2 regions of the Stutzerimonas sp. genome follow, and region 2 is predicted to be linked to the other one. Evidence: riboswitches for the same ligand, from Rfam matches in the RefSeq annotation. Region 2 holds a riboswitch; the other holds the start of a gene.
The links. Region 2 has a riboswitch for cobalamin ahead of btuB (TonB-dependent vitamin B12 receptor). Riboswitches for the same ligand answer to the same signal wherever they lie in the genome.
Positions count from the first base shown of each region.

Region 1: another riboswitch for cobalamin. It lies ahead of AC2LD7_RS08745 (TonB-dependent receptor domain-containing protein); the one in region 2 lies ahead of btuB (TonB-dependent vitamin B12 receptor).

Region 1 is NZ_CEXBBO010000010.1:114,258-129,471, reverse strand. Features, by position in the region: gene AC2LD7_RS08745 (TonB-dependent receptor domain-containing protein) at 103-1,995, opposite strand; cobalamin riboswitch at 2,088-2,303, opposite strand; gene dxs (1-deoxy-D-xylulose-5-phosphate synthase) at 2,583-4,499, opposite strand; gene AC2LD7_RS08735 (polyprenyl synthetase family protein) at 4,630-5,517, opposite strand; gene AC2LD7_RS08730 (exodeoxyribonuclease VII small subunit) at 5,514-5,756, opposite strand; gene AC2LD7_RS08725 (sulfite exporter TauE/SafE family protein) at 5,851-6,621, opposite strand; gene AC2LD7_RS08720 (Cd(II)/Pb(II)-responsive transcriptional regulator) at 6,685-7,110, opposite strand; gene AC2LD7_RS08715 (cation efflux transmembrane domain-containing protein) at 7,218-7,838, shown strand; gene AC2LD7_RS08710 (SDR family oxidoreductase) at 7,853-8,851, opposite strand; gene AC2LD7_RS08705 (vitamin K epoxide reductase family protein) at 8,877-10,337, opposite strand; gene rloA3 (retropepsin-like aspartic peptidase RloA3) at 10,578-11,102, opposite strand; gene AC2LD7_RS08695 (manganese catalase family protein) at 11,389-12,276, shown strand; gene AC2LD7_RS08690 (MHYT domain-containing protein) at 12,418-14,691, opposite strand.
Region 2 is NZ_CEXBBO010000033.1:16,048-31,261, reverse strand. Features, by position in the region: gene bluB (5,6-dimethylbenzimidazole synthase) at 1-298, opposite strand, end outside; gene AC2LD7_RS17655 (cobyrinic acid a,c-diamide synthase CobB) at 295-1,590, opposite strand; gene cobO (cob(I)yrinic acid a,c-diamide adenosyltransferase) at 1,733-2,335, opposite strand; gene AC2LD7_RS17645 (hypothetical protein) at 2,335-2,910, opposite strand; gene btuB (TonB-dependent vitamin B12 receptor) at 2,938-4,803, opposite strand; cobalamin riboswitch at 4,913-5,130, opposite strand; gene AC2LD7_RS17635 (metallophosphoesterase family protein) at 5,292-6,095, shown strand; gene AC2LD7_RS17630 (hypothetical protein) at 6,215-6,535, opposite strand; gene AC2LD7_RS17625 (C40 family peptidase) at 6,643-7,173, opposite strand; gene AC2LD7_RS17620 (C40 family peptidase) at 7,257-7,901, opposite strand; gene AC2LD7_RS17615 (NAD-dependent deacylase) at 7,967-8,731, opposite strand; gene AC2LD7_RS17610 (DNA-3-methyladenine glycosylase I) at 8,828-9,499, opposite strand; gene AC2LD7_RS17605 (3-deoxy-7-phosphoheptulonate synthase) at 9,592-10,662, opposite strand; gene ttcA (tRNA 2-thiocytidine(32) synthetase TtcA) at 11,302-12,126, opposite strand; gene AC2LD7_RS17595 (DNA-J related domain-containing protein) at 12,239-12,868, shown strand; gene AC2LD7_RS17590 (Yip1 family protein) at 13,007-13,606, shown strand; gene AC2LD7_RS17585 (Yip1 family protein) at 13,774-14,439, shown strand; gene AC2LD7_RS17580 (SprT family zinc-dependent metalloprotease) at 14,495-14,989, shown strand; gene AC2LD7_RS17575 (MFS transporter) at 15,008-15,214, opposite strand, start outside.

The DNA of each region.
Region 1 (15,214 bases), on a different contig from region 2:
TGTGTGCTTAACGGTTGCGAGTCCAGTCAAAATGCTCTTTACAGCACGTAGACTCCGCTTCTTCGCTGTTTTCGCCTGCCTCGCTACGTTTTCAGCGGCCTGTTAGAACGATGGCGTCCAGGTTACTGCGAACAAAGCCGTGCGGCCTTCGGTGTTGTAGCCGTAACGGCCGCTGGAGTAGGTCGCTTCTACGTAGTCCTTGTCGAACAGATTGTTCAGCTTGGCTTCCAGGCTGACCTCATGGCTCGCCTGCCAGCTGCCACGCAGGCCAACCAGGGCATAGCCACCGAGTTCGATGGTGTTGGCTGCATCATCGTAGCGACCGCTGACAGCGCGCCAGTTGGCGCCGACCATAAAGTTTCCGAACTGGCGATCCACATCCAGGCTGAGCGTACGCTTGGCACGGCGCGGCAGAACATGGCCGCTGTCGCGGTCGCGCGGATCGATCAGGCCGAGCGCAAGGTTGGTTTGCCAGCCAAATAGTTGCTGTCTGAGTGCGGCTTCGAAGCCATTGATGCGGGCCGTCTGGACGTTATAGGGCAACCAGCCGGTACTGGCGTCCGAGACGATGGCGTCTTCGATGTCGGTACGGTAGATCGACAGTTCCAGCGACCCGGTATCGCTGTAGCGGTTGCGCCATTGCAGTTCATAGCTTCGCGAATGCTCAGGCGAAAGGTCTGGATTTGCGCTTGAGAAACAGGTGCCGAAGTAGCAGGCGTCGGGATAGTAGAGATCATTGAACGTCGGGGCGCGAAAGCCTTCGCTGTAAGAGGCGATCAGGTCGTTGCGAGGGTCCAGCGGAACGGTTAGCGCGGCGTTCCAGCTGTTTTCGCTGCCGTACTGCTGGTTCTTGTCATGCCGCAGCCCTAGCTCGGTGGAAAATACGGAGCCGTTGTAACGGTGCTGGATGAAACCGGCCTGGTTCCAGCGCGCCTCCTCGACGAAGTCGGTGGTGCTGTGCAGGCGGTCTTCATACCAATCGGCGCCCAGAAGGAGCTGATGGTCGCTGTCGAGGGTCAGCGTGTTGACCCAGCTGGCCGAGTCGCGATAGGTGGCGAAGCTGTAGAACATATCCTCAGTGGCACCTGACAGCTCGTTGCCAGTGTCTCGCTTGTCCTCGCTGTGACCTGCCTCGAATCGGCTGCTCCATCGGTCATTGATCTGCAGATCGACGAAACCGGACAATGTGCTGAGCTGAAACTCGGTCGTGGGTCGGGACGGACCAAAGACGTCGTCATATTCGATCTGCCCGCGCTGATCGAGCGCGCTTACGCCGGCTTCCAGTCTTTCATTGAAACGATGCGCCAGGTTCACACTGAGCGAGCGGTTGCGATAGGCATCGTCGTCACGGTTCAGATTGTCACCGTGGCGGGTCGCGTCGATGCCGTCGGTTTCGTTCAGCGAGGCACCGACGTTAAAGCGGGTCTGGCCGTTGCCTCCGGATACTCCCAGGTTACGCTCGAAAGTCGAATGGCTACCCGCGCCGAGGCGCACATAGGGGTTGAGCCCCTTGCCGCTCCCTTGTCGGGTAAAAATCTGTACCACGCCGCCAATGGCGTCGGAGCCGTACAGCGCGGAGCGCGCACCGCGCACGACTTCCACCCGCTCGATCTGGTCAGGGCTGAGAAACTCGAGACTGCTGGTGCCGCTGGACGCTGCAGCGATGCGCTGGCCATCGACTAGAATCAGCGTCTGCCCGCTGGCGGTGCCGCGAACGAGCAGACTGGTGAGGCTACCTGCGCCTCCGGTGCGCACGACATTGACGCCGGGCACGCGCTCGAGCAGTTCGGCCACACTGCGTACTTGCAGGCGGTCTATGTCGGCGCGGTTGAATACGGTCGTTGCAGCCGCTGTCTGCGTTCGCAGTTGCGGCACGCGGTTGGCGGACACGACGGTATCGTTGAGCTTCAGCGCCTCATCGCGGCTTGGCGTCTGGGCGAATGCGGAAACGCTGGGCAGCAGTGCCACAGCCAAGGCAAGACGGGTCAGTTTCATGAATCAATCCTCAAAAGTTCAGAGCTTTTGAGGAGGGCAGGAACAAGCGCGCGGAATAATGCGCAGCGCTTGACGGTGCTGCCCTCCGCAACACCAGTCGAATCCGTCAGGCCGGTCTCCGGGCTTTCGACGCGCACCGAGCTCGCCTTCCCGTGTCAGGACACAGTGGCGGTTGAGCGGGCGGTGATCCGTGGATCACGGTCGATTACCGTTGCGGGGGCAGCGCCGGCTTGGCTCGTTGGAGCGCACCGGCTTCCCGTTTAATGCGGACCTTGCGGTCGTGCACACCTGGGCGGATAAAACGCGCGAACCTTACGGGGTGATGCAGCGAAACACAAGGCAGGCGGTGACAGAAACGTCATCTATCGCGGTTGCGTCTGGGATCGAGCAGATGTTCCACGCAGGGGCTTGAGAACGACGCGTCGCGGGAAGCGCGAAAGATGCGGTTCTGCTTTGATTCGTTTCCAGCGGCGAGCCTGGAAACAAGTGAATATAAGGCGCGGCCTTAGAGGCGTAGGGTGGATGTCGCCTTTTACATCCGGCTTTTGAGGTGGACACGCTTCGCAATTTTCCACGGTGGCATTGTTTTACGACGCAGCCTGTAGCACTTCCAGCCGCGCACGCACGGCGGCTTCGATGCCGCTGGCATCCAGGCCGCACTCGGCAAGCATCTCGCTGGGCTTGGCGTGCTCGACGTAGTAGTCCGGCAGTCCCAGATGAAGGATCGGCTTTTGCAGGTTTTCGTTGGCGAGGAATTCGCTCACAGCGCTGCCGGCGCCGCCCATGATGCTATTTTCTTCGATAGTCACCAGTAGCTCGTGATCGGCAGCCAGCTGGCGCACCAATGCTTCATCAAGCGGTTTGACGAAGCGCATGTCGACTACCGTTGCATCGAGACTTTCGCCGACCTTCAGGGCTTCGGCCAGTTGAACGCCGAAAACCAGCAGTGCGACCCGGCGGCCGCTGCCGTTGCGGCCTTCGCGGCGCACCACACCCTTGCCTATTTCCAGCGGTTCGAGGCCGGGCTCGATCGTCGCGTTCGGGCCGGTGCCACGTGGATAACGCACCGCTGCGGGGCCTTCGAAATGGTAGCCAGTGGTGAGCATGCGGCGCATCTCGTTTTCGTCACTCGGCGTCATCACCAGCATGCCGGGGATGCAGCGCAGATAGGTGAGATCGAAGCTGCCAGCATGGGTCGGGCCGTCTTCGCCGACCAAACCGGCGCGGTCGATGGCGAACAGTACGTTGAGGTTCTGCACGGCGACGTCATGGATCAGTTGGTCATAAGCGCGCTGCAGGAAGGTCGAATAGATCGCAACCACCGGTTTGGCTCCTTCGCAGGCCATGCCGGCAGCCAATGTCACGGCGTGCTGTTCGGCGATGGCGACATCGAAGTAGCGATCCGGGAAGCGCTCGCTGAACGCGACCAGGTCGGAACCTTCCTTCATGGCCGGAGTAATGCCGGCCAAGCGCGGATCAGCGGCGGCCATGTCGCACAGCCATTGACCGAAGACGTTGGAGTATTTCGGGCCGCTGGGCTTTTTAGGGGCCGCTGGAGCGCCGACGGGTTCCAGCTTGCTGATCGCATGCCAGGTAATCGGATCGACTTCAGCCGGGGCGAAGCCTTTGCCCTTCTTGGTCACCACATGCAGGAATTGCGGCCCGGAGAGGTCGCGCATGTTACGCAGGGTGGCGATCAGGGTCGGCAGATCGTGGCCGTCGATGGGCCCGATGTAGTTCCAGCCGAGCTCTTCGAACAGCGTGCCGGGGACCAGCATGCCCTTGGCATATTCTTCGGTACGGCGAGCAATTTCCCAGGCGCCGGGTAGGCGCGACAGGACCTTCTTGCTGCCTTCGCGCATGCTCGTGTAGGTACGGCTGGAAAGAATCTTGGCGAGATAGTTGGACAGACCGCCAACGTTGCGCGAGATCGACATGTCGTTGTCGTTGAGCACCACCAGCATGTCGGCGCCAACTTCAGGGGCGTGGTTCAGCGCCTCGAAGGCCATGCCGGCGGTGAGCGCGCCGTCACCGATCACGGCAATGGACTTGCGCTTCTTGCCCTGCAGGCGAGCAGCGATGGCCATGCCCAGTGCGGCGCTGATCGAGGTGCTGGAATGGCCGACGCCAAAGGTGTCGTACTCGCTTTCGCTGCGGCGCGGAAAGGCCGCGAGACCGTCTTTCTGACGCAGGCTGGCCATGCGTTCGCGGCGACCAGTAAGGATCTTGTGTGGATAGGCTTGATGACCGACGTCCCAGACCAGACGGTCGTCGGGCGTGTCGTAAACGTAGTGCAGGGCAATGGTCAGCTCGATCACACCAAGCCCGGCACCAAAGTGCCCGCCGGTGCGGCCGACGCTATAAAGCAAGTCTTGCCGCAGCTCGTTGGCGAGTTCTTCGAGTTCCGCTTCGCCCAGCCGGCGCAGTTGCTCGGGAGTGGCCGCGCGATCTAGAACGGGCGTTGCAGGGCGGACCCGAGGAATCTCATGGAACGTCTTGGGCATCGAGCGAATCGTTTTTGGCTGAAAAAAGAGCCGCAGTTTACCCGATGGTTACAGCGAGAAGAACGACTCAAGCATCAACGGTCGCCGTCGGGTCGTGTCAGCGAAGCGGCTCGGTGGTTGCCCTGTGGCTTCAGTTGCGGCGTTCGACGATGAAGCAGGCCAGCTGGCGCAACGGCTCAGCGGCGGTGCCGAAGGTGGCGACGGCGTCGAGTGCAAGGTCGCGAAGTTCCAACGCATAGGCCTTTGCCACGTCCATGCCCAGCAGTGCGGGGTAGGTGGGTTTGTCGCGGGCGATATCGGCGCCCTGGTGCTTGCCTAGCGTGGCGGTGTCGCTTTCCACATCGAGAATGTCGTCCTGCACCTGAAAGGCCAGGCCAATGGCCTGCGCGTATTGCTGCAGAGCGGCCAGCTTCTCTGCATCGGCACGACCGCTGGCAAGGGCGCCGAGACGAACGCTGGCCTCGATTAGCGCGCCGGTCTTGTGCCGGTGCATCAGCTCCAAGGCGTTGCGATCGAGCTTTAGGCCCACCGAACCCAGATCGATGGCCTGACCACCGACCATGCCGGCCGGACCGGCTGCGCGGGACAGGCTGACCGCCATTTCCAGGCGCAGCGCCGCGTCCTTCGGGTTATGCGCGTCGCTCGCCAGTGATTCGAAAGCAAGGCTTTGCAGGCCATCGCCGGCGAGGATTGCGCAGGCTTCGTCGAAGGCCTTGTGCGTGGTCGGCTGACCGCGGCGCAGATCATCGTCGTCCATCGCTGGCAGGTCATCGTGGACCAGCGAATAGGCGTGGATCAGCTCGACGGCGCAGGCCGCGCCATCGGCCTGAGCGCTGTCGCCTTCAAGCGCCTCGCAAGCGGCGTAGACCAGTAACGGGCGCACGCGCTTGCCACCGTTCATCACGCTGTAGCGCATGGCTTGGTAAAGGCGTTCGAGTTGCGGGCGGGGCGGGGCGAAGAGCGTCTCGAGACAGCTATCGACGCGCTTTTGGCAGCGCTGCTGGTAGTCGCCGATCATGCTTCGGGGTCCACCTCGAACGGCGCTTCCTGCAGCTTGCCGTCGCGTTCGAGCAGGATCTGTACTTTCTGCTCGGCCTGGCTGAGTGCGGCCTGGCAATCGCGGGTCAGACCGATCCCCTGTTCGAAACAGGTCAGCGAATCTTCCAGCGACAGCTCGCCGCTTTCCAGACGCTCGACCAGTTGTTGCAGCTCGGCGAGGGATTGTTCGAAATCGAGGGCGACTTTCTTGCGGGCCATGGCGGAACCTGTTCTCTGCGGCGGCTGTAAAACGGTCGCGACACTAGCAGAGCTGGGCGGCAGAAGCCATACGCCGAGCGGGCTAAGCGCCTGGTTAGCGCCAGTAAACCGCCTGGAAGTAATAGAGCGTCATAAAGCTGCCGACCAGTATCACGAAGGCGCGTAGCCAGGTCCCCGGCAGCTTCTTGCTCAGCGCGCCGCCAGCGTAGCCGCCGATTGTGGTGCCGATCAGCAGGATCGCCAGCTCATAACCGCTCACACGGCCGGCGATGATGAAGGTGGCCGTGGCAACGCTGTATATCACCGCTGAAATAAGGTTCTTCAGCGCGTTGGCGCGAACCAGTTGATGGCCTTCGATGGAAAACGCCGCCAACTGCAAAATGCCCATCCCCGCGCCGAAATATCCGCCGTAGATCGAAACCAGACCATGCGCTGCGAGCGATGCCGGGGCGTGCGGCGGCACTGCGTTCTCGCCCTTGCGCCGTGCCGCCAGCCAGCGGCTCAGCCAGGGGCTGGCGGCGAACAGTGCGGTGGCGAGCAGCAGCAACCAGGGGATCAGTAGGCTGAACACATCATCGCCGCTGGCGAGCAGCAGCAAGCCCCCTAGCAGGCCGCCGACCAGTCCGGCCAGCAACAATGGAATCAGATAGCGCCCCAGCGGACGCAGCGTCGAGCGCGCGGCCCAGGCGCCAGCGACGCTGGCGGGCCAGAGTGCCACGGCATTGGTCGCGTTGGCGGTGACCGGAGGCAGACCGGTCGCCAATAGCGCAGGGAACGAGAAAAAGGTGCCGCCGCCGGCCAGGGCATTCATTCCGCCCGCTGCGAAACCGGCGGCGATCAGCAGCAATATGTCGAACAGGGGCATCGGACGGACTCGCGGCAAAAGGACGCAGATTATCGCCGCCGCTCCGCTGAGCCAAGCGTGCGCTTAGCTGTCGGATGAACTTAGCGCTTCATCCAGCCGGGTGCTGGCCAGCTCGTTGAGGATGCCGCAGCCACCGGGCGATTGATTACCGGCGCAGCAGCCGCGCAGGTCCTGAAGCTGCCGCTCCAGCGCGTGGAGACTTTCCAGGCGCGTGCGGACGCGTTCGAGCTGCTCGTCGATCAGCAGGTTGATGTCGCCGCAGCTGGCGTCCGGATGGTTGGAGAATTCGAGCAGCCGACGGATATCGGCCAGCCCAATGTCCAGCGCCCGGCAATGGCGGATGAACACCAAATGCGCGAGTTGCTTCGATGAGTAGGAGCGATAGCCGTTGGCGCCCCGTTCCGGGGTCGGCATCAATCCGACTTTCTCGTAGTAGCGGATCGTCTCGACATCTACGCCTGCCGCCGTGCTCAGTTCGCCTATGCGCATGATCGCCCTCCGTCCCCGCATCGGGATTGATTGCCAGAAGGATGCTTGACCCTGGAGCCGCTCCAGGGTGTGCAATGAGCGTCGAATATAAACGAGGAGGGCAAATGATGTCGTCGAAATGCTGTGATTCCGGCTGCGCCACTGGGCAAGTTGCCGGCCCGGGCTTTCGTAAGGCTTTGTGGATCGCGCTGGTGATCAATCTGGCGATGTTCGTCGTGGAGATCGTCAGCGGATTGCGTTCCGGTTCGGTCTCGCTGTTGGCCGATGCCATCGACTTCGCCGGCGACGCCGCCAATTACGGCATCACGCTCACGGTGCTGTCCATGGGGCTGGTCTGGCGTTCGCGCGCGGCGTTGGTGAAGGGGTTGTCGATGCTCGCCTTCGGCGTATTCGTCCTTGCCCGCGCCGGTTGGTCGATCTATGCCGATGTCGTCCCGGAGCCATTGACCATGGGTGTGATCGGCGCGCTGGCGTTGATCGCCAACGTTGTCGTGGCACTGATGCTTTACGCGTATCGCGAGGGCGATTCGAACATGCGCTCGGTCTGGCTATGCAGCCGCAACGACGCCTTGGGCAACATCGCCGTGATGATCGCCGCGGCTGGTGTGTTCGGTACCGGTTCCGGCTGGCCGGACTTCATCGTGGCGCTGATCATGGCGGCGCTGGCGCTTTCGGCCGGATTCTCGGTGGTGCGCCAGGCTCGGCAGGAGCTGCATACGACTCGCTAGCAATGCAGCCAGAGCTAGCTGGCAATGGCCGCGACCAGCGCCACGGCAATCACAGTCACCACTGCCAGGCCGGCGGCGGCCAGCTTGCCCACCGTCTCGGAGCTCAGGCCCAGCGCCTTGTCCTTCGCCTGATTGCCGAAACGGCCTTCGATGCGATGCAAGCCATCTACCGGCTGGAAGAGATTGTCCGGCTGCTCGTCGCTGGCCGGCTCGTCGGTCATCTGTCCGCTCCAGGCTTGTTTGGCCATCATCCGGTCGAGCAGGCCTGGCATGAACATGTTGCCGATAATCGCTTGGAACGAGGCGCGGCCGAGCCATAGTTCGCGCGGCGCATCGGTTGCGGCGCGGACAATCGCGCGCGCCGCGACTTCGGGCGTATGGATCGGCGGAACCGGCTGTGGACGTTTTTGCATCTTGTTACGCGACCAGTCGAACTGCGGCGTGTTGTGCGCCGGCAGCTGGACCATCGTCAGCCGCACCCGGCTATTGGTATGGATCAGTTCGCAACGCAGCGAATCGGTGAAACCACGTATGGCGAACTTGGCGGCGCAATAGGCCGATTGCAGCGGAATCGCCCGATAGGACAATGCTGAACCTACCTGGACGATGGTGCCCCGATTGCGCGCCTCCATATACCGCAGCGCCGCCAGCGTGCCGTGAACGAAGCCCAGATAGGTCACTTCGGTCACGCGCTTGAATTCTGCGGCGCTGATCTTGTTGACTGGTCCGAACACCGTCGCCATGGCGGCGTTGACCCAAATCTCGATCGGTCCCAGTTCCGCCTCGATTCGCTCGGCGGCGCGATCGACGGCATCGGCATCGGCGACGTCGGCGGCAATGGCCAGGACTTTGGCACCGGCCGCTTCAAGTTCGTCGCGCGTGTCAGACAGGCCCTGTTCGCCGCGCGCGATCACGGCAACGCGAAAGCCTGCCCGCGCCAAGGCATGAGCCGTTGCGCGGCCCACGCCGGCGGTGCCTCCGCAAATTACGGCAGTCTGTTCGCGGTCGCTCATCGAAAAAGCTCCTGTCTTGGATGGGTTAGCGCAGCAGCGTGTTCCAGCCGGCATAGCGATGACGAATCGGTCCGCGCGGCAGGCTCAGGCCAATCACCAGCACACCGGCGATCAAGCTGCCGACGGTGGCGGCAAAACCGGCGCCGTCGAGAAATGAAGGGGCGGCGATCAACCAGGCACCAATCGGCAGGTTGAGAAAACGCAGCGGTCGCGCGACTTCGGCGAACGCCAAAACCGAGACGGTGATCAGCAGCGATCCCATCAAGTGATCGCTGTTGGCCATCGCCCCATCGGTGCCGAAGACCAACCGCGTGCACATCAGCCAGACGCCAAGCGCACAAAGCAGCGTGAGCCCCCAGGGCAAGTTGACCCCGCGAAGGCCCTTCAATGTCATGGCCGACAGGCTGTCATCGAACTCGGGCGTGTTGTCTTCACGCGCACCGTCCATGGCATCGCCCTGGAAAAAGGTTTTCCAGAAGGGCTTGCCGCGTCGGCGAGCGTCCTTCAGGAACTGCCCCATGGCGACCAGCTCATCCAGCGCGTAGGGCATCATCACCAGCATCGCCAAGGCCTGGATCAGGCACAGGGTGCACCACGTATTGATGACGATTGGCTGGGCAATGATGAAGAAGATGCTCACCGCGCCAAGCGGCACAACCACCACGCCGAATGCGGCGACCATCCAAGGCATGGTCCGCCAGCGGCGCGCATCGCCCATCACGGCCATCAGCAACTCGATCATGTAGGCCATGACGCCGACCCCTGCGTCCGAAACCGGCCAAGCGCGGGACATGTCAGAGGTGATGATGGTTTCCGTACCGTTGGGTTGAGCGCCAAAGAACGGGTCCCAGGCACTTGCGGTATGACCGAGTTGGTAGGCGGCTAGGTAACGCGCCAGGAGAATGCCGATCACGGCGAGAATCGCGATGGGCAGTCGCTGCAGCCAGGTCGACGGGTTGTAATCCCAGCCCGGCGGTACCGCGGCTTTCTGCATCATTCCGGACATGCTCATGCCGGGCATCATCGGCACCAGCGTGGAGAAGGCAATCACCAACCCGCCGACCAGCAGGGCGTTGCCGTAACTGGCCGGTGACGGCGTCCAAAACAGCAGCGGGGCGAACATCAGCCAAAGGCCCATCGCGGTATTGGCCCACTGGGCCCAGGCGATTCGTTTCAAGGACAGAATCGAAAAGAGCACGATCGAGGCGCCGCTGATCACGTCGCTCCAAGTCATCAGCAGCGCGCGAGTGACCACGTCGGGCAAATCACGTTCGGTCGTCAGGCGGACAAGGTCGAGGTCGTCGGCCGCGATATTCGTATAGCCGAAAATGAACGGTGCGCTGAGCAGCCAAAAACCGAGCAAGGCGTTAGCGAAGTGGCACCACAGAGTGGCGAGACGGCGCCGTTCCATCATCTGCATGTGCGCGTCCATGCTCATGTCCGACGGCATGGCGGCTTGTCTCAAGTACTCCCCCTGATGCTCCATGAACCTCTCCCGCGTGAGTGTCGGTCGTATTCGCGACCAGGCCGTGTGCGAGCGGCGCGCAACGGGATGCAGCAAAGTCGCTGGTCAGTTGACAGGGGCACTTGGGGTGAGTTGCAGGAAAAGGGCGATCGCAAAGCAGCGAGCCATACCGTACCGGCGAATGACAACCGCCGTCGGCGGCCCCTTCATCGATCTATGCAAGCCTGGCGATATCGGGAGCCTGCGCGATTGGTCTGGATGCTATTCGGAGCAGTCCGGCTCGACCGTGAAGGTTTTGGACGAATCCACCAGCCCGATATCTTCCAGCGTGCGGCGGCCTATCAGCACCGGGTAATTCATCTTGTCCCGGTCGTTCAGCGAGAATTGCTCTTCATGGATACGGTTCCCGAGACAGATTCTCATCAGAACCACTGGGCGATCTTCCGCGCCACCCGCGCCGCGCACCGTGATCTCCCTGGCCACCTTACGCTCCAGACGCTTCTCGACTTCCTTCTCGGTATCGATGTCTTCCAGTTCGACGGTGAAGCGCACCCAGTCATCCCCATCCTTTTCGAATCGGTCGATATCTTCTGCATGCATCGACGAAGTCAGCGCGCCGGTATCGAGCTTGAACTTCACCGCGACCTTTTCCGGAAAGATCAGCCCTTTCTCCACCCAGCCAAAGACCTGTGGCGAGTCGGCCAATGCTGGCGCGCTGCAGACAGGCAGCAACGCCGTCAATACCAGGCATTTGAATAGATGGTTGGGGCGTATGGAATGGAGCATCAGTTACCTCGAATCAGCAATAGCTAAGGCAACGATAGAGTCCCGAGTGCTGAATATGTTCAGCAGCGCGCGCCGCTGCGCATTACTCACGGTACGCATCGAAGACAACAGAGCCAAAAAAAGGATCGATTGATTTGCATAATTAACTTCATTGAAAAACACAATCGGACGCCTGTCTTGGCTCGAACTCAACACCTAGGGTCGCCTGCGATGTGATGGAGTTCGCGGCGGCTCAATCTGACCAAAGGAGGCAATTACTAGGGAAGTCTAATTTGAGAGGTGAACCATGTTCGTCCACAACAAACGACTTCAATACACAGTGAGAGTGGCGGGCCCCAATCCCGGGCTGGCCAATCTGATGCTCGAGCAGTTCGGCGGTCCTCAAGGGGAGCTTGCCGCAGCCATGCGCTACTTTACCCAGGGCGTGTCCGAGGATGATCCAGGCCGTAAAGACATGCTCATGGATATCGCCACCGAAGAACTCAGCCACCTTGAAGTAATCGGCTCGATCGTCGGCATGCTCAACAAGGGTGCGAAAGGGCAGATGGCGGAGGGGGTCGAGAAAGAAGCCGACCTGTACCGCTCGCTCACCAGCGGCGGCAACGACTCCCATGTCACCTCGCTGTTGTACGGTGGCGGGCCTGCGCTAACCAACTCGGGTGGGGTTCCTTGGTCTGCAGCCTATATCGATACCATTGGCGAGCCGACGGCGGATCTGCGCTCTAACATTGCCGCCGAGGCGCGGGCCAAGATCATTTACGAACGCTTGATCAACGTGACGGACGATCCGGGAATCAAGGACGCACTGAAGTTCCTGATGACCCGCGAGATAGCCCACCAGAAATCGTTCGAGAAGGCGCTACATGCCATTCAACCCAACTTCCCGCAAGGCAAACTGCCGGGCGAGCCGGAATTTTCCAGCGTCTACTACAACCTGTCGCAAGGCGAAGGCGACCTGCGCGGGCCTTGGAATCAAGGGCCTGAGTGGGAATTCGTCGAGAACCCGCAGCCGGCTGTAGATGGCGGCGATGGGAAACCTTCGGTTGATCTGAGTAAAGATCAACAGAAAGTGCTGCAGCAAATGGCGGTACGGACCCAGTCCGATGTTTCCGTCGACCCCATGACCGGAGCCGACCTCGGCTCGGGTAAAGCGGTAAAGAAAGGCAAAGCCTGATGGGCGAAACGCGGTGCCGATGCGTCTGAGACTGGGCGCATTGGTGCTGCGTTTTGTTTGTGAATGCCCGTTCCGAAACCGACTATAAGCCGGCTTTTTCGCCGCGTTGTCGAGATGTCATTGTTATTGCCGAGTGGGCGTTCACTGACGGTTGTGCAGCGGCACCACCACAGCTGATTTTGGGCGCCCGAGCGTGTCGCTGATCGCTACGCTGAGTGTGTGTTGCGTGAACGGCTTGGCCAACGTGTGCAGCGGGCGGCCTTCTTCGGACAGTTCCGCATAGCCGCTGACCAACAGGACTGGCAGGTTGGGCCTTTCAGCTTTGACGATTTTGGCCAGCTGGGTTCCGGTCATGCCAGGCATCATCTGATCGGTGATCAGGATATCGAAAGCCCCTCGCTGGCATAGGACATTGAGGGCGGCCTCGCCACCGTCGACCGCGGTGACTCGATGGCCCAGGTCCTCGAGCAGCTCGGAGGTATTGGCCAGCACGAGTGGATCATCATCCACCACGAGAATCGACAACGCGGGTACGGATGTCACGATGGGCTCGTTTGCGACCGCTGGTGTCGGCGCGGTCACTGTAGTGGGGATGCCCAGCGGTAGCCAAAGCTCGACGGTCGTTCCATTGCTTGGATTGCTCTCGATCACCAGCCGGCCCCCTGATTGCTCGGCGAGACCGTGAGCCATTGAAAGGCCCAGACCCGTGCCTTTGCCTGGTCCTTTGGTGGTGAAAAAGGGCTCGGTTGCCCGGGCGAGTGTCTCCTGGCTCATGCCAGTGCCGTCGTCGCGCACGATCAAAGCGACGAACTCCTGCGTCGGGTGTTCCGCCGACGGGCTGAAGGCGCGCATCTGGCCTTCGATGCAGATCGTGCCGCCTGCCGGCATGGCGTCTCGTGCGTTGACTACCAAGTTAATCAGCACCATTTCGAGCTGATTCGCGTCGACGTAGGCAGGCGGCAGGCTTAGGGGAAAGCGCGTTTCGATAGCTATATTGGCCTCGATCGAGCGTTGCAGCAGCTCCCGGATGTTCGACACCACATCTGATAACTCAACGGAAGTAGGTTTCAGCTCCTGCCTGCGGGCGAAGGCCAACATGCGCTGGACGAGGCTTGAACCACGCTGTGTGGCCAACAGTGCGTTCTCGATCAGGATGCCGGCACGACCCGTGTCGTTCGGCAGCCGCTTGCGGAGCAGTTCAAGATTTCCACCTACCACAGCGAGCAGGTTGTTGAAGTCATGAGCGATGCCGCCGGTAAGCTTGCCGATCGCTTCCATTTTCTGCGCCTGGTGGAGGGCCGCCTCGACATGTCGGCGTTCAGTGATATTCACCAGGCCGCCGATGATCAGCGCGCCGCGGGCCGTCTGCTCGAGACGCGTGGAAGCCAGCACATCGATGAACACGCCAGCCCTGGCCACCAAACGATACTCGGCGTTGAGGCATTCTCCGGTTTCCAGCAACACCGGCCAATCCTGGCTGAGCATCTGGCGTGCGGAGTTTTCGGTCATGAAGTTGATCAACGGCCGGCCGATTACGTCCTCTCGGCGATGGCCCATCAACACGAGCCAGGCATCGCTGACCGATTCCAGTCGGCCTTCTTCGTCCAGCGAATGCAGCGGCAACGGCGTCTTGCTATACAGCTCGCGAAAGCGCTCTTCGCTCTGGCGCAATGCCGCCGCTTCTCGCTCGCTGATTATCGCCATGCGGCGGTCATGCATCGAAGCGGCAAGGCCGAAGAACAGCACGATGAAGGTCGAACCGGCGACCGAGAGCGCCAGCGTCAACAGATCCAGGCCGCTGCCGTGGGCCGCGGGCATCGCATCGTCCATCGGCGTGAAGCGCGCACCTGCCATGGCCGAGTAATGCATGCCCGCCACGGCAAAGCCCATCGCTACGGCAGAAACGGCCTGCAACAACAATCGTCGTCCCTGCGCGGAGAGCCAGAGCGCCACGGTGGCCGCACCGATCGCGATAATGAACGAGATGGTGACCCACAGCGGGTCATAGGACAGTTCGGCATGCATCGTCATGGCGGCCATGCCCACGTAGTGCATCGCGCCAATCCCGAGGCCCATGAACAGCCCGCCGATCCCGAGCGTCCTGCGGTCCAGCCCGTGAGTGCCGACTGCGAAAAAGCTGATCGCCGTCACCACAATCGGCACGACCAGGGACCAGAGGGTAAGCGTCAGATCGTATTGAATCTCCATGCCGGGCATGCCGAACGCGAGCATCCCGACGAAGTGCATCGACCAGATGCTGCCGCCCATGCATACGGCCGCGGCGCACAGCCAAGCATCTCGCATCCAGCCCACCGAAGCGCGCGCGCGGCTGGCTAGATCAAGCGCCGTGAAGGAGCCGGCAATGGCAATCAGGATGGACAGGCTCACCAGTGCGGTGTTGTAAGTGGTAGGCATCGTAAGATCCATTCAGACATTCGAGGCTGTCGCCCTTTATGTATTGCACGAGTCGTCCATGAGTGCCAGGTTCCTGGTCTACCGGTTCGATCGGCGGCTGCTGGGGCATGAGTTCATACGGCGGTTTTCACGACGATCTGTTAGGCGCGGTGAACGTGCCAGCTGACCGGAAGCTGTTTTTGAAGGAATCGCGTTGACAGGCCATCGTATTCAGATCGGTTGTCGAAGCTTAAAAGGCGTTGGTGAAGAGGGCGCTGCCACGCTTAGTTTGGATGAATGCAAAGCGATCGTGCGGCCTTCGTTAGCTATCTTGGTGTGAATCATAACCATATGATGGAAGAACCTGGGGCGATCATTGTTCAAAGACGGGAGCTGGATCGGTCCGTTTAGCGGACGGTACGGGCTATGGCTTTAACCGGCGATGGCACAAAGATATTATGGTCATTGCGCACTTAGGCGGTGTTGCACATCAAGGATGGCCTTAAGCGCGCTCTTTCATGCAACGCTTAACCGATTTTTCCTA
Region 2 (15,214 bases):
TGCCCTCGACTTTCAACTGCATGAATTCACGGCCACGCTCGCCCAGCGCCTCGGCGGTCAGCACACGTTCACGCTCGACCAGTCCAGCGATGGCCGAACGCAGCTCGGCGCGCCGGATACGAATGAATCGCCAAGGCTGCATCAGTCCAACACTTGGGGCCTGATGCGCGGCCTCCAGCAATCGCGCAAGCAGCTCGGGCGCGACTTCGCCGCCGCTGAAATGGCGCATGTCGCGCCGCTCGGCAATGGCGCGATAGACACCGGCGCGCTCTGACTTGGTGAAGGCGTGCTTGCTCATGGCTTGAATAAGGCCGCAGTCGCTTGGGGATTGGACGGCATATAGAAGTGAATATAGGAGGCCGTCAGCCGGCCCTGCCGATAGACCGCCTCGGCGGTGCGCTTGTAATTCGGGCATTCGCCGCGGGCCATTGGCTGCATGGCCGATTCGAGCAAGGAATGGTGAAAGGTATGGCCGCGCAGGCGCCCTTCCGGCAGTTCGACGTCCTGCAAAGCCAGCGCGGCCAAGCGCTTCTGCATCTGCGCTTCGCCAGGCAGCAGGCCGAGCATGGCTTCGCGCGCACCGGCCTGGTTGGTCAGCGCGTCGAGCAGGTAAAGCATGCCGCCGCATTCGGCGAGCATCGGTTTGCCGGCTTCGTGATGCGCTCGGATCGCCTCGCTCATTGCCCGGTTGCGGGCGAGCGTGCGCATATGCAGCTCCGGGTAGCCGCCAGGCAGGTACAGGCTGTCCACCGCGGGCAACTTGGAAAAATGCAGCGGGGAGAAAAACAGCAACTCGGCGCCCAGTGCCTTAAGCAGATCCAGATTGGCCTGGTAGATGAAGGTGAAAGCGGCATCCCGCGCCACGCCGATCCGCACGTTCTGCAGCAACGGCGGGATGGCCAACGGCTCCGGTGGTGGAAAGCTCACCTTTGCCGGCAGTGCGCTGTCGGCACTCGCCGCCAGCGCATCGGCAGCGGCATCGAGCCGCGCATCCAGATCCGCCAGCTCCTGAGCTTGCACCAGCCCAAGATGACGGCTCGGCAAACTTACGGACTCGCTGCGCGGCAAGGCGCCATACCAATGAATCTCCTCTGGCAAGCAGTCCCGCAGAATCTCGCCATGACGGCTGCTGCCCACCCGATTGGCCAGCACGCCGGCAAATGGCAGGTCCGGCTGATAGCTGGCCAAGCCGTGCGCCAGCGCACCGAACGTTTGCGCCATGGCCGAACCGTCTATAACCCCCAATACCGGAATACCAAAACGGCGCGCCAAATCAGCCGCCGACGGCGTGCCATCGAACAGCCCCATGACGCCTTCGATCAAAATCAGATCGGCCTCGCCCGCCGCTTCCCACAGCAGCCGCCGGCTCTCGGCTTCGCCCACCATCCACAGATCGAGTTGGTAGACCGGCTGACCACTGGCGCGCGCCAGCACCATCGGGTCGAGAAAGTCCGGACCGCATTTGAACACCCGCACGCGCTTGCCCAGGCGGGCATGCAAGCGTGCCAGACCAGCGGTGACAGTGGTCTTACCCTGCCCTGACGCCGGCGCGGCGATCAACAGCGCCGGGCACTGACGCGGCGCGTTCATTGTGCGGCCCCGCTCCCGGCGGAGGTCGATTTACGTGCAAGCGGCGCGACATCGTAGGGTGAATGACGCTCTACCCATCCACCGCCGGCAAGGGTGGATGAAAAAAGCGTCATCCACCCTACGCAGGTCCGGAACGCAGGCATCAGAATTCCACCCCTTTTTGCGCCTTTACCCCGGCTTTGAAGGCATGTTTGATCAGGCTCATTTCCGTCACGGTGTCGGCCGCTTCGATCAGTCCGGACGGCGCACCGCGACCGGTCACCACCACATGCTGCAGCAGCGGCCGCGACTCGATATCGGCCAGCACGGGTTCGAGTTCCAGGTAGCCGTATTTGAGCGCAATGTTCAGCTCGTCCAGCACCACCAGCCCGATCTCGGGATCAGCTAGCAGCTGCGCCGCCACCGCCCAGGCTTCGCGAGCCTTGGTGATGTCACGCTGGCGATCCTGGGTTTCCCAGGTGAAACCTTCGCCCATCACGTGATAACGCACCTCCTCAGGGAAGCGCCGGAAGAAGGTCTCCTCTCCCGTGCTGGCCGCGCCCTTGATGAACTGCACCACGCCAACCTTGATGCCGTGGCCGAGCGCACGGGCAACCATGCCGAAGGCGGAGCTGCTCTTGCCCTTGCCGTTACCGGTGTGCACCAGCAACAGGCCGTACTCGTCCTGGGCCTCGGCGATCTTCGCGTCGATAACCGCCTTCTTGCGCTGCATCCGCGCCTTGTGTCGCTCGTCGCGCCCGTCCATCAGTGCACCTGCCGCGGGCGAATCAGGCGCAGCGCCGAAACGATGCCGACGTGCAGCACCAGCGCGGTACCCACGTAAAAAGCCACGTTGCTCAGATGACGCGGAAAGTACTCACCGATACGTGGCAGGAACCCAGCCAGCGTCGGCTCGGGGTAGCGGCCCGAGAAGAAGTAGAAACCGCCGCCGGAGATCTGGTAGGCGATGAATGTCGCTGCCACCAGCGTCAACGCCAGCACGGCCAGACTGCGCAGGTCGTCGCGCTGCCAGCCGGCGAACAGCCGCCCTGCCAACCACAAACTGCCGTAGGCCGGAACCAACGCCCAATAGGCCGGTGACAAGCACCAGTCGCTGATGCTGCCGCTGGCCAGGGAGCCGAAGTCCAGCACGGACGCCACGGCGAACAGCAGCACGAACATCCAGCGCGGACGCAGGTAGAAGCCGGCCAGGAAGAAGATCGACCAGCTGGCGCTGGGTAGATTCTCGACGCTGGCGAAGTGTTGGCCACGAGTCATGGCCATCAGCAGGATCAGCGCGGCGCCTATTGCCAGCTGGGCGCGTGTGGACAGGGCGTGCATGGGTGTGCTCCTTGGGTGGGTTTCCGGTTACAGCGCCTGGTAGCGCAGGGTGAAATACACCGCGCGGCCGGGTTGCTCGTAGGTTTGTGTCGTTTCGTACTCACGGTCGAACAGGTTCGCCAGCTTGGCCTGCAGGCGCCAGGGCTCGTCGAAGCGGTATTCGCCGCGCAGATCCATGAGGGCGTAGCCGGGCATGCGGGAGCTCTCGACATTGCTTGCTTTGTCGAAGCGCTCGCTCACTGCATACAGCGAGGCGCCCAGGCCGACGGCGCCGAACTGGCGATCCAGATCCAGGTTGAACTGGCGCTTGGCGCGGCGCTGCAACAGATGGCCATGGTTGGCCTTGCTGCGATCCTGCGGGTCCATGAAGGTCAAGTTGGCGGCCAGGTCCCAGCCAGCCAACACGGTGGCTACGGTGGTTTCGATGCCGCGGATACGCGCCACATCGACGTTTTCCGGGCGCATGGGATTTGTGCCCGCCCAGACGATCAGGTCCTCGATCTGGTTTTCATAGGCGTTGACGCTCCAGTCGCCCCAGCCATGGCTGCCGCGGATGCCCAGCTCGTAGCTTTCCGATTCTTCCGGTTGGACGTCCGGGTTGCCGGCAGTGGAGCTGCTTGCCGGGTAGTACAGGTCGTTGAACGTCGGCGCGCGATAGGCGGTACCGTAGGCGGCGGTCAGCGTCAGCGCGTCGCTCAGATCGAAGCTGTAGCCCAGGCTACCGGTATCGTGCGAGCCGAAGAATTCATCATCGTCACGGCGCAGTCCCGCCTGTACGCCATGGCGACCAAAAGCGGCCTGATACTGGATGAAGTAGCCCCTGTTGTAGCGGCGGTCCTTGGCATAGCTGTCGCTGCTGTCGATGCGGTCTGTCTGGTATTCCATGCCCAAACTCAATACCTGCGCCTCTCCGAACCGGAGGTCGTTCTGCCAGCTCAAGCTGTCGCGGCGAGTATCGAAGCGCGAATAGAAGTTGCCGTCCTGGAAGTTATCTCCCAGATCTTCGCTGTGCCCTGCCTGCAGGGTAACGCCCCAGAACGCCGCCGGTGAGAAGCGCGCACGGCCACTGATCGCTTGCAGGGAGCCGTCGCTGTAGGCATCGCGACCGCTGGCGCCGCTGCTTGAACGACTGTCGAAGTCGCTGTGGTTCTCGCTCTGCAGCCAGCTGCCGTCGAGCTCCAGGCCGTTGTCGAGGCGATAGCCCGCACGCAGCAGAGCGGATAATTCACGGTAACCGTCGGCGTCCGGCTCGAATGCATTGGGCGCAGTGCTGCGGTAGGCGCGGGCATTGATGCCGTCGGTGGATTCGCTGGCCACGCCGAGGTTGAACCAGCCGTTGCCGTGGCTGCCCGCCACGCCAGCCGATCCACTGTGGCTCGAACGCGAGCCCGTGCCCACCGAGAGGTATGGCTTGAAACCATCGGCGCCTCCGCGGCGGGTGAATATCTGGATCACCCCGCCCATCGCCTCCGAACCGTACAGGCTGGAACGCGGCCCGCGCACGATTTCGATGCGCTCGATCTGCTCCACCGGGATGTTCTGCAACGCGGCGCTGCCGGAAGTAGCCGAGCCGACCCGCACCCCGTCGATCAGCACCAGCACATGCTTGTCACTGGTACCACGAATGGAAACCGAGGTGCTCTTGCCGCGTCCGCCGTTGCGGGTGACGCTCACGCCAGCCAGGCGCTGCAGCAGCTCAGGGACGCTCGTGGCCTGCTGGCGTTCGATCTCGTCACGGGTAATAAGGCTACTTGAGGCAATGGATACCGGCGAGTTGCCGGTCCGGCTGGCGGTGATCAGCTGCTGGTCCAGGTGCAAGGCCGCGCCGGACTCGGCAAGAACATAGGTAGGGAGACCCAGCAGGACTACTGCCAGGGATAGGGGACTTCGCATTGGTTAGGGATTCTCCGTCGTGCCCGCCGCACGACATACAGTCGATAAAGGCAGACGGAGAGAATGAAAGAGGTGCAGGCAGCCGCACCCCGATCAGCGCCCGCCGCACTGCCGTGGAATGCGACAGGCCGGTCTCCGGGCTTGCGAGCGGACGCATGAAGCATCCCGAAACCGCGCCTTCCCATGCCTGTGGCACAGTGGCTGTGAGCGGTTTCTTGTCTCGCCTACCGTTGCGGGGGCAGCGCCGGAATCTTCGAAGAATGAACCGGCTTCCCTGTTTCACCCAGCTGGCTTTTCGCCAGGGGCACCTGAAGCAGCGCGGAGGTTAGTCCAAGGCCCTGCGTAGCGCAACCTGAAGCGTTCGGGGCTATACGACAACAACGATCGGATGCCTCTCGCTGGCAATTTGCCGGAACGCCAGACGCTTACCGGCTTCGAATGCAACAATGGACCATCCGGCCACCCCTCAACGAGAAGACGCCAGCCACATGACGACCATCGTGCAGATCTCCGACACCCACTTCGGCACTGAGCAACCGGCAGTGGTGCAAGCCATGGAAGACCATGTACGCGAGCATGGTGCCGATCTGCTGATCTTTTCCGGTGACATCACCCAGCGCGCCAGAGCCGGGCAGTTCGCGGCCGCTCAGGCGTTCGTTCAGCGGCTGCATAGTCATGGAATTCCCGAAGCGCTGGTGATCCCCGGCAACCACGACATTCCGCTATACAACGTGTTTGCACGCTTTCTGATGCCCTATCGCAACTACCGCCGGCATTTCGGCCACGATCTGGAACCGACCTTCGAAAACGACGAAATGCTAGCGATCGGGCTCAATACTACCCACCCGCGACGGCATAAAGACGGCCTGGTAACCGCCGAGCAGGTGCAGGCGGTAGCACGGCGGTTAAAGCAGAGCGACCCAAACAAGGTCCGTATCGTGGTGGCGCATCAGCCCTTCGGCGCGATGGTGTTGAGCGATCTGAGCAACCTGCAACACGGCGCCGACGCAGCGTTGCACTGCTGGGCAGATGAAGGGCTCGATCTGGTAATGGGCGGGCATATTCATCTGCCCTACGTGTTGCCATTGACCAAGCAGTACACCGGCCTGTCGCGGGAAATCTGGATGATCCAGGCCGGCACCACGTTGTCATCGCGGGTCCGCGGCACCTCCCCGAATTCTTTCAACCGCCTCAAGCTGCATCCCGGCACCGACAAGAAAGCCTGCGTCGAACGCTGGGATCTGCTGGATGATCGCTTCGTGCTGGGATCGCACTTCAACCTGCACTGGTAGAGGCGCCAAGAACGGCAGAATGTCGTCTATATACGAATGACCAAGCAGAGCGAACGCATTTTTGATCAGCCGTGTCGCAGCCTTTGTTAGGCAGAGGTATACGTCAGAAGCGGCCCAAACTAGTGCCTAGGATTAAATCCGGCTGGTTTGGTTGCCAGCCATTCGACGAACATGCTCAGGCGCGGATCACCAAGCAATGCCTCTCGGCTGTTGTAGATGAGCGCCAATTCTTTCTCGCTGAACAGTCGATGAATCTGATTGTGGCAGGGCCGGCAAACCCACAAGGTGGCAGTGATGCGCTCCTCACGGGCGAAGCGCTTGCGCACATAGGTTTTGCCGTGCAGCGCTTTGGGGATTAGATGATGACGGGTCAAGGGTGCCTGTCGGCGACAGAGCTCGCACGCCTCGGGCTGGTCCGGCAGACGAAGGATAGGCGGCATGCTCAGCTGCTCTACCCGATGTCGAAGCCAAGATGGTATTGCATGGATGCGGTTGTGCTGCGCGCAGACGATGCGTCGGTCATTTCGACTCCTACCAGGCGCGTGAGTCAGGGATTGCGGGCGAGATGCTCGCTGTCGAGAAGGCGCTTGGCGCTGAGGTAGTTCTTCTGCCAGTAACTATTGGAGAGGCTGTCCAGCCGCACCGTTCCGCCGCTGGATGGTGCGTGGACGAAACGCCCATTGCCGACGTAGATGGCCGCATGGCTGACGCGGCGCCCGCCACTGGTCGCGAAGAACAGCAGATCGCCCGCCTGTAGCGCATCGCGCCCGACGGAAGTACCGCGCATGGTGCTCATTTCGCGCGTGGTACGAGGCAATGCGAGATCCGCTGCGCCACGGAAGACGTAGCCGATCAGACCACTGCAATCGAAGCCGCTATCGGGTGTGTTGCCGCCGTAGCGATAAGGCGTGCCGACCAGCCCCAGGGCAGTGAACAGGACATCTTCAGCCGTGCCCGGATACTGTTGAGGTGTTGGCTGCGGCGTAAGGACTACCGGCTCGACAGGCGCTCGGCTGGAACAGGCTGTAAGCAGCAAGGCGGCCAGCAGAACGGTCGAGAAGCGAGCCAGAAGAGGCATGGCAGAGCAGTCCAGGCAAATGAGCCATCACTCTGCCGGCATGCAGCGGTGGATGCAAGCCCGGCGCACCGCTATATCAACGCTCAATGATGAGTGGGAATGGTGCTTGAATCGTGAGCCAGCGCCAGCACGCGCTTGGCCTGTATAAAGCTTGCGCGCCAGTATTTGTCATCCAGGCTGTCGACGCGAACGCCGCCACTGCGACTACTGGAGGAATGGATGAACTGGTCGTCGCCGATATAGATGCCCGTGTGGCTGACCCGGCCGCGACCGCGATTGTTGAAGAAGACCACGTCGCCCGGCTCCAGCTCGTTGCGTTTGATCTTCGGTGCGTCGAGGTTGATCATTTCGCGGGTGGAGCGTGGCAGCTCGATACCCGCCTCCTTGCTGAACAGGAAACCGACGAAGCCACTGCAATCGAAACCGGTTTTAGTCGAGGTGCCGCCATAACGGTAAGGCGTACCGACGAGTGTGAAACCACGCTCAAGAATGCTGTCGGCGAGCGGCGGCAGCTCATAGCTCTGCTCATCGGCAAGTTCACGGAGCTGTTGCTCGCTGGGTTCGGATGATTCGGCTTGAGCCCTATCCGCGTCTGCTTCGACGCTCGCAAGGTCGAACTGGAAATCGCGCAGCACGGAGGGGCTTTCGGTCTGCCCTGGATGTCCGGCACAGGCCGTCAGCAGCAAGACGAGGGTGAATGGCAACAGGGGTGCGAGGCGTCGGCGCATGGCACAGGCATGTCGGGAAGTCGAAAGTGGCGAGACTATGCCTGCCGATGCCCCGATGAGCAAATTCAATCAGAAGAAATGTGACGGATTAGCTGCGGCAAAACGTCTGACGCGCCTGCTGCCACATGGACGTCAACCAGAATCGACAGGTCGCTGGCGATCGGATCGATCTGCGCCGTAAAACCGCCGCCGTGCCGCGCACGCAGAATCGGCTCGACGATATAGGCAAAGCTCGCCGAGGTGCCTACCGCGACCACCGCGTCGAAGCCCTCTGCCATCTCGACGTGCAAGCGCTCTAGCGCCGTCTCCGGCAGCATTTCCTCGAACAGCACCACCGACGGTCGCAGCACGCCGCCACATGCGCAGCGCGGCGGCAACGGACGGGCAAGATGATCCGTCAGCTCGTCGCTATGCGCGCCACAGTTCATGCAGTACAGCGGTGCAAGGGTTCCGTGAATTTCGATCAGCCGTTGTGGCGGGCTGCCGGCCGCCAGGTGATAGCCGTCGATATTTTGCGTCAACACCCAACAGCTAGGCTTGCTCCGTTGCAGCTCGGCGATGGCAACGTGGCCGGCGTTGGGTTTGGCACGGATGCAGGCGCGACCGATTTCGGCCAGATATTTCCAGCACAGCGCCGGATCGCGCCTGAGCATCGGGCCGGACAGCGCCTCCTCAATCGGCAGGCCGTCCTCGGTGTGACCGTTATATAGCCCGCCGACGCCACGATAGGTCGGCAACCCAGAATCCGCGGAAAGCCCCGCGCCCGTGATGATCAGGATGCGCTCTGCCTGCCGCAGCGCCTTGGCAATTCGCTGCATGGCTCCGTCCATCTTTGTCCTCCTTCGCTGTCAGCCCTGGCTGGCTTGATGCGACATGACTTCAAATAGGACCGCGCTTGAAGCACTTCGACTCGATATGCAATGGGCTCAGTGGTTAACGGTAAACGCCAGCATCACCGACAGCTGACACATGGGGCGCCCGCTCTCGCTGTGCCACTGATTGAACATTGACTGCACGGCCGCCTGGTCGCGTTGGCTGCTGGGCACCTTGTCGACCACTTTTTGCGCCTTGAGTGCAGCGACCACGTCATTGCTCGGGATGAAGGTGTCTTTGCCGGCCATGCGCAACAGACGCGGCGCGGACAACCCGCCTAGCTGGCATCCCTGTTTGGCCAGATAGCGCCATAAACCCACGATATCGGTCACCGGCCAATCGGCGATCAGGTTGCCGAAGCTGCCGTGCTCCTTCGCGACGTCGAGTACGAACTGGGCATTGCGCGGCACACTCTTGAGCTTGCCCAAATGACGGATAACCCGTGCGTCCTGCATCAGCCGCTCGATATGCTCGCCGCCCATCAACACCAATTTTTCTGGATCGAAACGGAAGAACACTTCCTCGAATACCGGCCATTTCGCATCCACCAGGCTGTGCTTGAGTCCGGCACGGAAGATTCGCAGGCTGATCAACGAGAGATAGCGATCATCCGGAACGGCACGCAGATCGTCGGCGCTGCTGGGGCGCGGCAGTCGGCTTTCCAGCGCTGCGGCCGAGCCGAAACGATTCAGACAATATTCGTGCAGCCATTTGTAGTCGCGCATGAGGTCCTGTGCATCGGGCAAAACGAGCCGCACAGGTTGCCCGCAAGGACCTGCGAACCGCAAGCCTGGCCGTCGCAGCCGGGCTTGCTGAGTCAGCCGCGCAACCGATCGGCCGCCTCATGCAGCATTCGCTCGGTTTCGCCCCAGCCCAGGCAGCCATCGGTGATGGAGACGCCATAACGCAAGTTGCCGGCCAGCGGCTGGCAGCCATCGAACAGGTGGCTTTCGAGCATCACGCCACGCAGGCTCGCATCACCGGCCAGGCGCTGATCGATGACGTTCTGCAGCACCGCCGGCTGACTCAACGGGTTCTTGCCGCTGTTGGCGTGGCTGCAATCGACCATGATTCGCGCGGCGATGCCCTGCTTGAGCAATGTAGCATTCGCCATCGCGACGCTTTTGGCGTCATGGTTCGGCCCGGCATACCCGCCGCGCAGCACCAGATGCGTGTCCGGGTTGCCGAGGGTGCTCATCAGTGCCGGATGGCCAAGGTCATCGATACCGAAATGCTGATGGGGATGCGCGGCTGAACGCATCGCATCACAAGCGATTCCAACACTGCCATCGGTGCCGTTCTTGAAGCCCACCGGCAGATCCAAGCCACTGACCATTTCGCGATGGATCTGCGATTCGCTGGTGCGCGCGCCAATCGCTGCCCAACTGAGCAGATCATCGAAATAGGCCGCCGCCAGCGGTTGCAACAGCTCAGTGGCGATCGGCATACCGCGATCCAGAATCTCCAGCATCAATCTGCGCGATACGTTCAACCCTTCGGCCATGTCGCCGCTGCCGTCGAGACGCGGATCGTAGACCAACCCCTTCCAGCCGATCGTGGTGCGCGGCTTCTCGACATAGGCGCGCATCACCAGCAACAGCTGATCGCTGACCTGCGGCGCCAGCTCGGCCAAGCGCGAGGCGTATTCGAGCGCGGATTGCGGATCGTGCAGGGAGCACGGCCCGATCACCACGAGCAGGCGTGGGTCGCTGCCGTCGAGCACGGCGCGGATGGCATTACGGTCGATCTGGGTGCGTGCTGCAAGCGCGGCATTCAGCGGCAGGCGCTGACGCAGTACGGCGGGACTGGGCAGCGGTTGAGCGCTGCGTCGGGTCGGGGTGGCGATAGGGTTGTTGCTGATGAGTTGTGCGGAGATGGAGGTATTCATGATCTGGCGGTCCTTTGCCGGCGCGGCATTACTGCCGCGTCGGCTAGCGAAGTGTTCGGTCTAGAGGTAACAGGGCGGCATTGAAGCGACTAAATCGCCAGTCATAGCGGAAGGTGCGGTAATAGCTGCGGTAGTTGTTCATGTGTTTGTCCTCGGTGCGTTGGCCTTATCAGGCCGGAAAAAGAAAACCCCCGATCGGGTGGCCGACCGGGGGTTCGAAAACTGTCTGGTGGCGACCCTGCTTTTGCTAGGGCGCCTGTGGGGTATCAGGCGCGCCTATGGCTAAACCAATACCCAAAAAAGTAATAGCCGACCGCGGCTATCTGCTGCGCGCAAGCCAACGCGGCGCGAACGGCACCGGACAGAGCAAGAGGCAAGTGGATGAGGCGGGACGACATGGATTGACTCCGTAAGATAGCCGAACCTTACCGCAGCGCGCCGTCAGCCTTCAACCATGATTCATGTCTGCCCCTCGTAGATCAGCAAATCGACGAAGTGCGGCGTGGCGCGCGCGGTGTTCCGCTTCAGCCAGTAGGGTGGGTTCAACCCACCTATCAAGTTATGGAACGCACCGTGGTGGGCTGAAGCGGAACGCCGCCCGGCCCACCCTACTAGCCGTCCGGAGCTTGCCGACTGCTCTTACAAGCTCATCACATCCAGGAAGCGCGGCGTGGCGGTGTCGTCGATACGCAAACTGGTGAAGTCGAACAGCTTGCGATCCGCCAGCTGAGAGGGCACCACGTTCTGCAGGGCGCGGAACATGATTTCAACACGGCCCGGCGACTTGCGCTCCCATTCCTGCAGCATTTCCTTGACTACCTGGCGCTGCAGGTTTTCCTGCGAGCCGCAGAGGTTGCACGGGATGATCGGGAATGCCTTCATCTGCGAATAAGCTTCGATATCGGCCTCGTTGCAATAGGCCAGTGGGCGGATCACTACGTTGCGGCCGTCGTCGGAGAGCAGCTTGGGCGGCATGGCCTTGAGCGTGCCGCCGTAGAACATATTGAGAAAGAATGTTTCCAGTATGTCGTCGCGGTGATGACCGAGCGCCATCTTGGTCGCGCCAATCTCGTCGGCGAAGGTGTAGAGCGTGCCGCGACGCAGGCGCGAGCACAGCGAGCAAGTAGTTTTGCCTTCCGGGATCTTTTCCTTGACCACCGAATAGGTGTCTTTTTCGACGATGTGGTAATCGACGCCGATGGACCGCAGATACTCGGGCAGGACATGCTCAGGGAAGCCGGGCTGCTTCTGGTCCATATTCACCGCAACGATTTCGAACTTGATCGGCGCGACCTTCTGTAGATAAAGCAGCACGTCGAGCATGGTGTAGCTGTCCTTCCCGCCAGACAGGCAGACCATGACTTTATCGCCATCCTCGATCATGTTGAAATCAGTGACGGCCTCGCCAGCAAGGCGGCGCAGGCGCTTTTGCAGTTTGTTCTGGTTGACCGAGAGGTTGCCCATGTCAGAGTCCGGTGAGATGCGAAAGGCGCGCATTTTACGCGCAAAAAGCGCTGTCACCCCAGCCCATCCATCCAGCCCTTTGCGATGCTGGCGCTATGCTAGGCTTGTCGGCATGAACGATGATCTCGAACCCGAAATGGACCTGGCCGAACAGATACTCGTGCTGCTGCGCGAACAGCCGGAAGGTTGCAGCGAATACCAGCTGATTCAACAGCTCAAGGCCCGTCACAGCACCCATATCCCCAACCTGCCGCTGCTCGACAAGCTGGTGCTGTTTCGCACCCATTTTCTTGTCTTCAATGCGCTGTACCGTCTACGCGATCAGCTGTGGGGCGAGACCAGCCACAACCTGCAAATCTCACCGTTGTGCGTTCAACTCCAGCCCTACACGCCCGCAGCTAGCGGCGTAGCGGCACAGGATCCGCTGCGTGAGTATTACCTCGACATGACCAACCTACGCGATACCGACGAGGACGCAGTGGAACGGCTGCTGGCCAGCTTCTGGTCGCGGATGCGTGGCGACTATGTCGGCGAGAGGAACAGTGCAGAGGATCCGGAGCAGAAGCGTGCGGCACTGGAACTGTTCGAACTGGATCAGAGCAGTTCTTCGCTGAATCTACAGATGATCAAGCAACGTTATCGCCAGCTCGTCAGCATTCATCATCCCGACCGCGGCGGCAGTACCACGCGGATCCAGTCAATCAATCTGGCGATGGAAATACTCCAGCGCTATTACCGGTGATGGCATAGCTCCCAATTGCTCTAACCAACCCCAATCCGCCGTACCGTCAACTTCCTATACTGCGACTTAAGGTCGCACGCCCGTCCTTTTGACGGCACGCCAGGCGAAGCGACCCTCCAAAACTGAGGAGACGCTGGCATGATCAATCACGTTTGGGGACTGTTCGCTCATCCTGGCCAGGAATGGCAGGAAATCACCGGGGAAGAACGCGAGGTCGGACACCTACATTTGGGTGAAGTCGCGGTATTGGCAGCGATTCCAGCGATATCGGCATTCATCGGAACCACTCAGGTCGGCTGGAGCATTGGCGGTGGCGAGGCGGTAAAGCTCACCGAGAGCAGCGCGCTGCAGCTCACCCTACTTTCTTATCTGGCGATGCTCGCCGGCGTGGCGGTGATGGGTGGATTCATTCACTGGATGGCTCGTACCTATGATGCAAGCCCGACACTGGTTCAGTGCATCGTTTTTGCCGCCTACACCGCGACACCCTTGTTCGTCGGCGGGCTGGCCGCGCTCTATCCGCATATCTGGCTGGGCATGGTCGTCGGCACGGCGGCAATCTGTTACACGACATACCTGCTTTATGTCGGTTTGCCGACTTTCATGAACATCCCATCGGACGAGGGCTTCCTGTTCTCCAGCTCGATATTGGCTGTCGGGCTGGTCGTACTGGTGGCCATCATCGCGTTGTCGGTGATTACGTGGGGCATGGGGGTCGGTCCGATCTACATCCGCTGACAGCGGCAGGTCTAAAGCTTCAAGCTCCGAACTGGCGGGGCTTGAAGCTTTTGCATATACCTGAACATCCAGGCGCGACAGATTGAAGTAAAGCCTGCTGAATCCCTGCGCCGCTGTGACGTCTATACGTACGACAGCGGCTCAAGCATCGGTATCAGGAGGCTTTCATGACCCCAGAATTCATCAGTTTGTTCACCCGGCCGGACCGTGCCTGGGAAGTCATCCGCCAGAAGGAAGATGTTCACAGCCTGCACTACCTGATGCACCTGCTGGTGCTGGCGCTGATTCCCACGGTGTGTTTGTTCATCGGGGTCACCTTTGTCGGCTGGAGCCTGGTAGATGATGAACGCGTAAGGCTCGATTTCGCCAGCGCATTGCAGCTGTGCCTGCTGCTCTACGTCACCATCATCATCGGCACGGTGATCATGGGATTTTTCGTACGCTGGATGGCGCGCGCGTTTGACGTGCGACCGAACCTGAACCAATGCACCGGCTTCATCGCTTATGTGATCACACCTTTCCTACTCGCCGGGGTCACCGGCCTGTATCCGAATCGCTGGTTTGCCGCCATCGTCCTGCTGATCGCCGGGATCTACGCTACCTATCTGCTGTTCACCGGCCTACCGGCCTTCATGCGTCAGCGCAGCTCGCAGAGCTTTCTCTATGCAAGTTCGATCTGGGGCGTCGCGTTGCTGGTGCTGGTAACCGTCCTGGTTAGCATGATCCTGTTCTGGAATCTCTCGCTCGAGCCGAACTATGAGCGCACCGTGCAGGAAAACCAGAGCTATGGCACACAGCAGGAACGTCCGCAGGAAGAGCCCGGCGGTCTCTGAGTGGTTGTCAGCTAGGCAGGTTGCGGCATAATTCGGGGCTTCTTTGGAGGCCCCTATGCCCGAGCAGCTTCATGCCCGCATCGAGGCCTGTTATCAACAGGCCGAAACCTTTTTCAATCAGCGCTTCGAACGGCCGCAGGTCAGCTTCAAACTGCGCGGACAGAAAGCGGGTGTTGCGCATCTGAACCAGAACCTGCTGCGCTTCAATCCAAAGCTTTACCAGGAAAACCGCGAACATTTTCTCAAGCAGACCGTGGCCCATGAAGTCGCGCATCTGGTTGCCCACCAAATGTTCGGCGGGCGCATCCGCCCGCATGGCGAAGAGTGGCAGCTGATCATGCGCGGCGTGTATCAGCTGACCCCGGACCGCTGTCATACCTATGAAATCGCCCGTCGCCAGGTCAGCCGCTACATCTATCGTTGCCAGTGCGTCGAGCGGGACTTTTCGTTCACTGCGCAGCGTCACGCCCTGGTCCGAAAGGGCCGCCGCTATTTCTGCCGCAGCTGCCGAGCCACGCTGGTTTTCAGCGGTCAGCAACGCGTCGAGTAAACCGGTCGCGCCAATGCACTACAAGCGTCGTGCCCACCAGGCGGCAAGCACGAACAGCGCGGCGAGCACGGCCATGAGTGGCAACCAGCCGGCGTGCTCCCAGACATAACCGGCTGCATAACCCACCACGCTCGACCCCAGGTAATAAGCGCAGAGATACAACGCCGCTGCTTGAGCCTTGGCGCCCCTGGCATGCTGGCCGACCTGCCCACTCGCGACCGCATG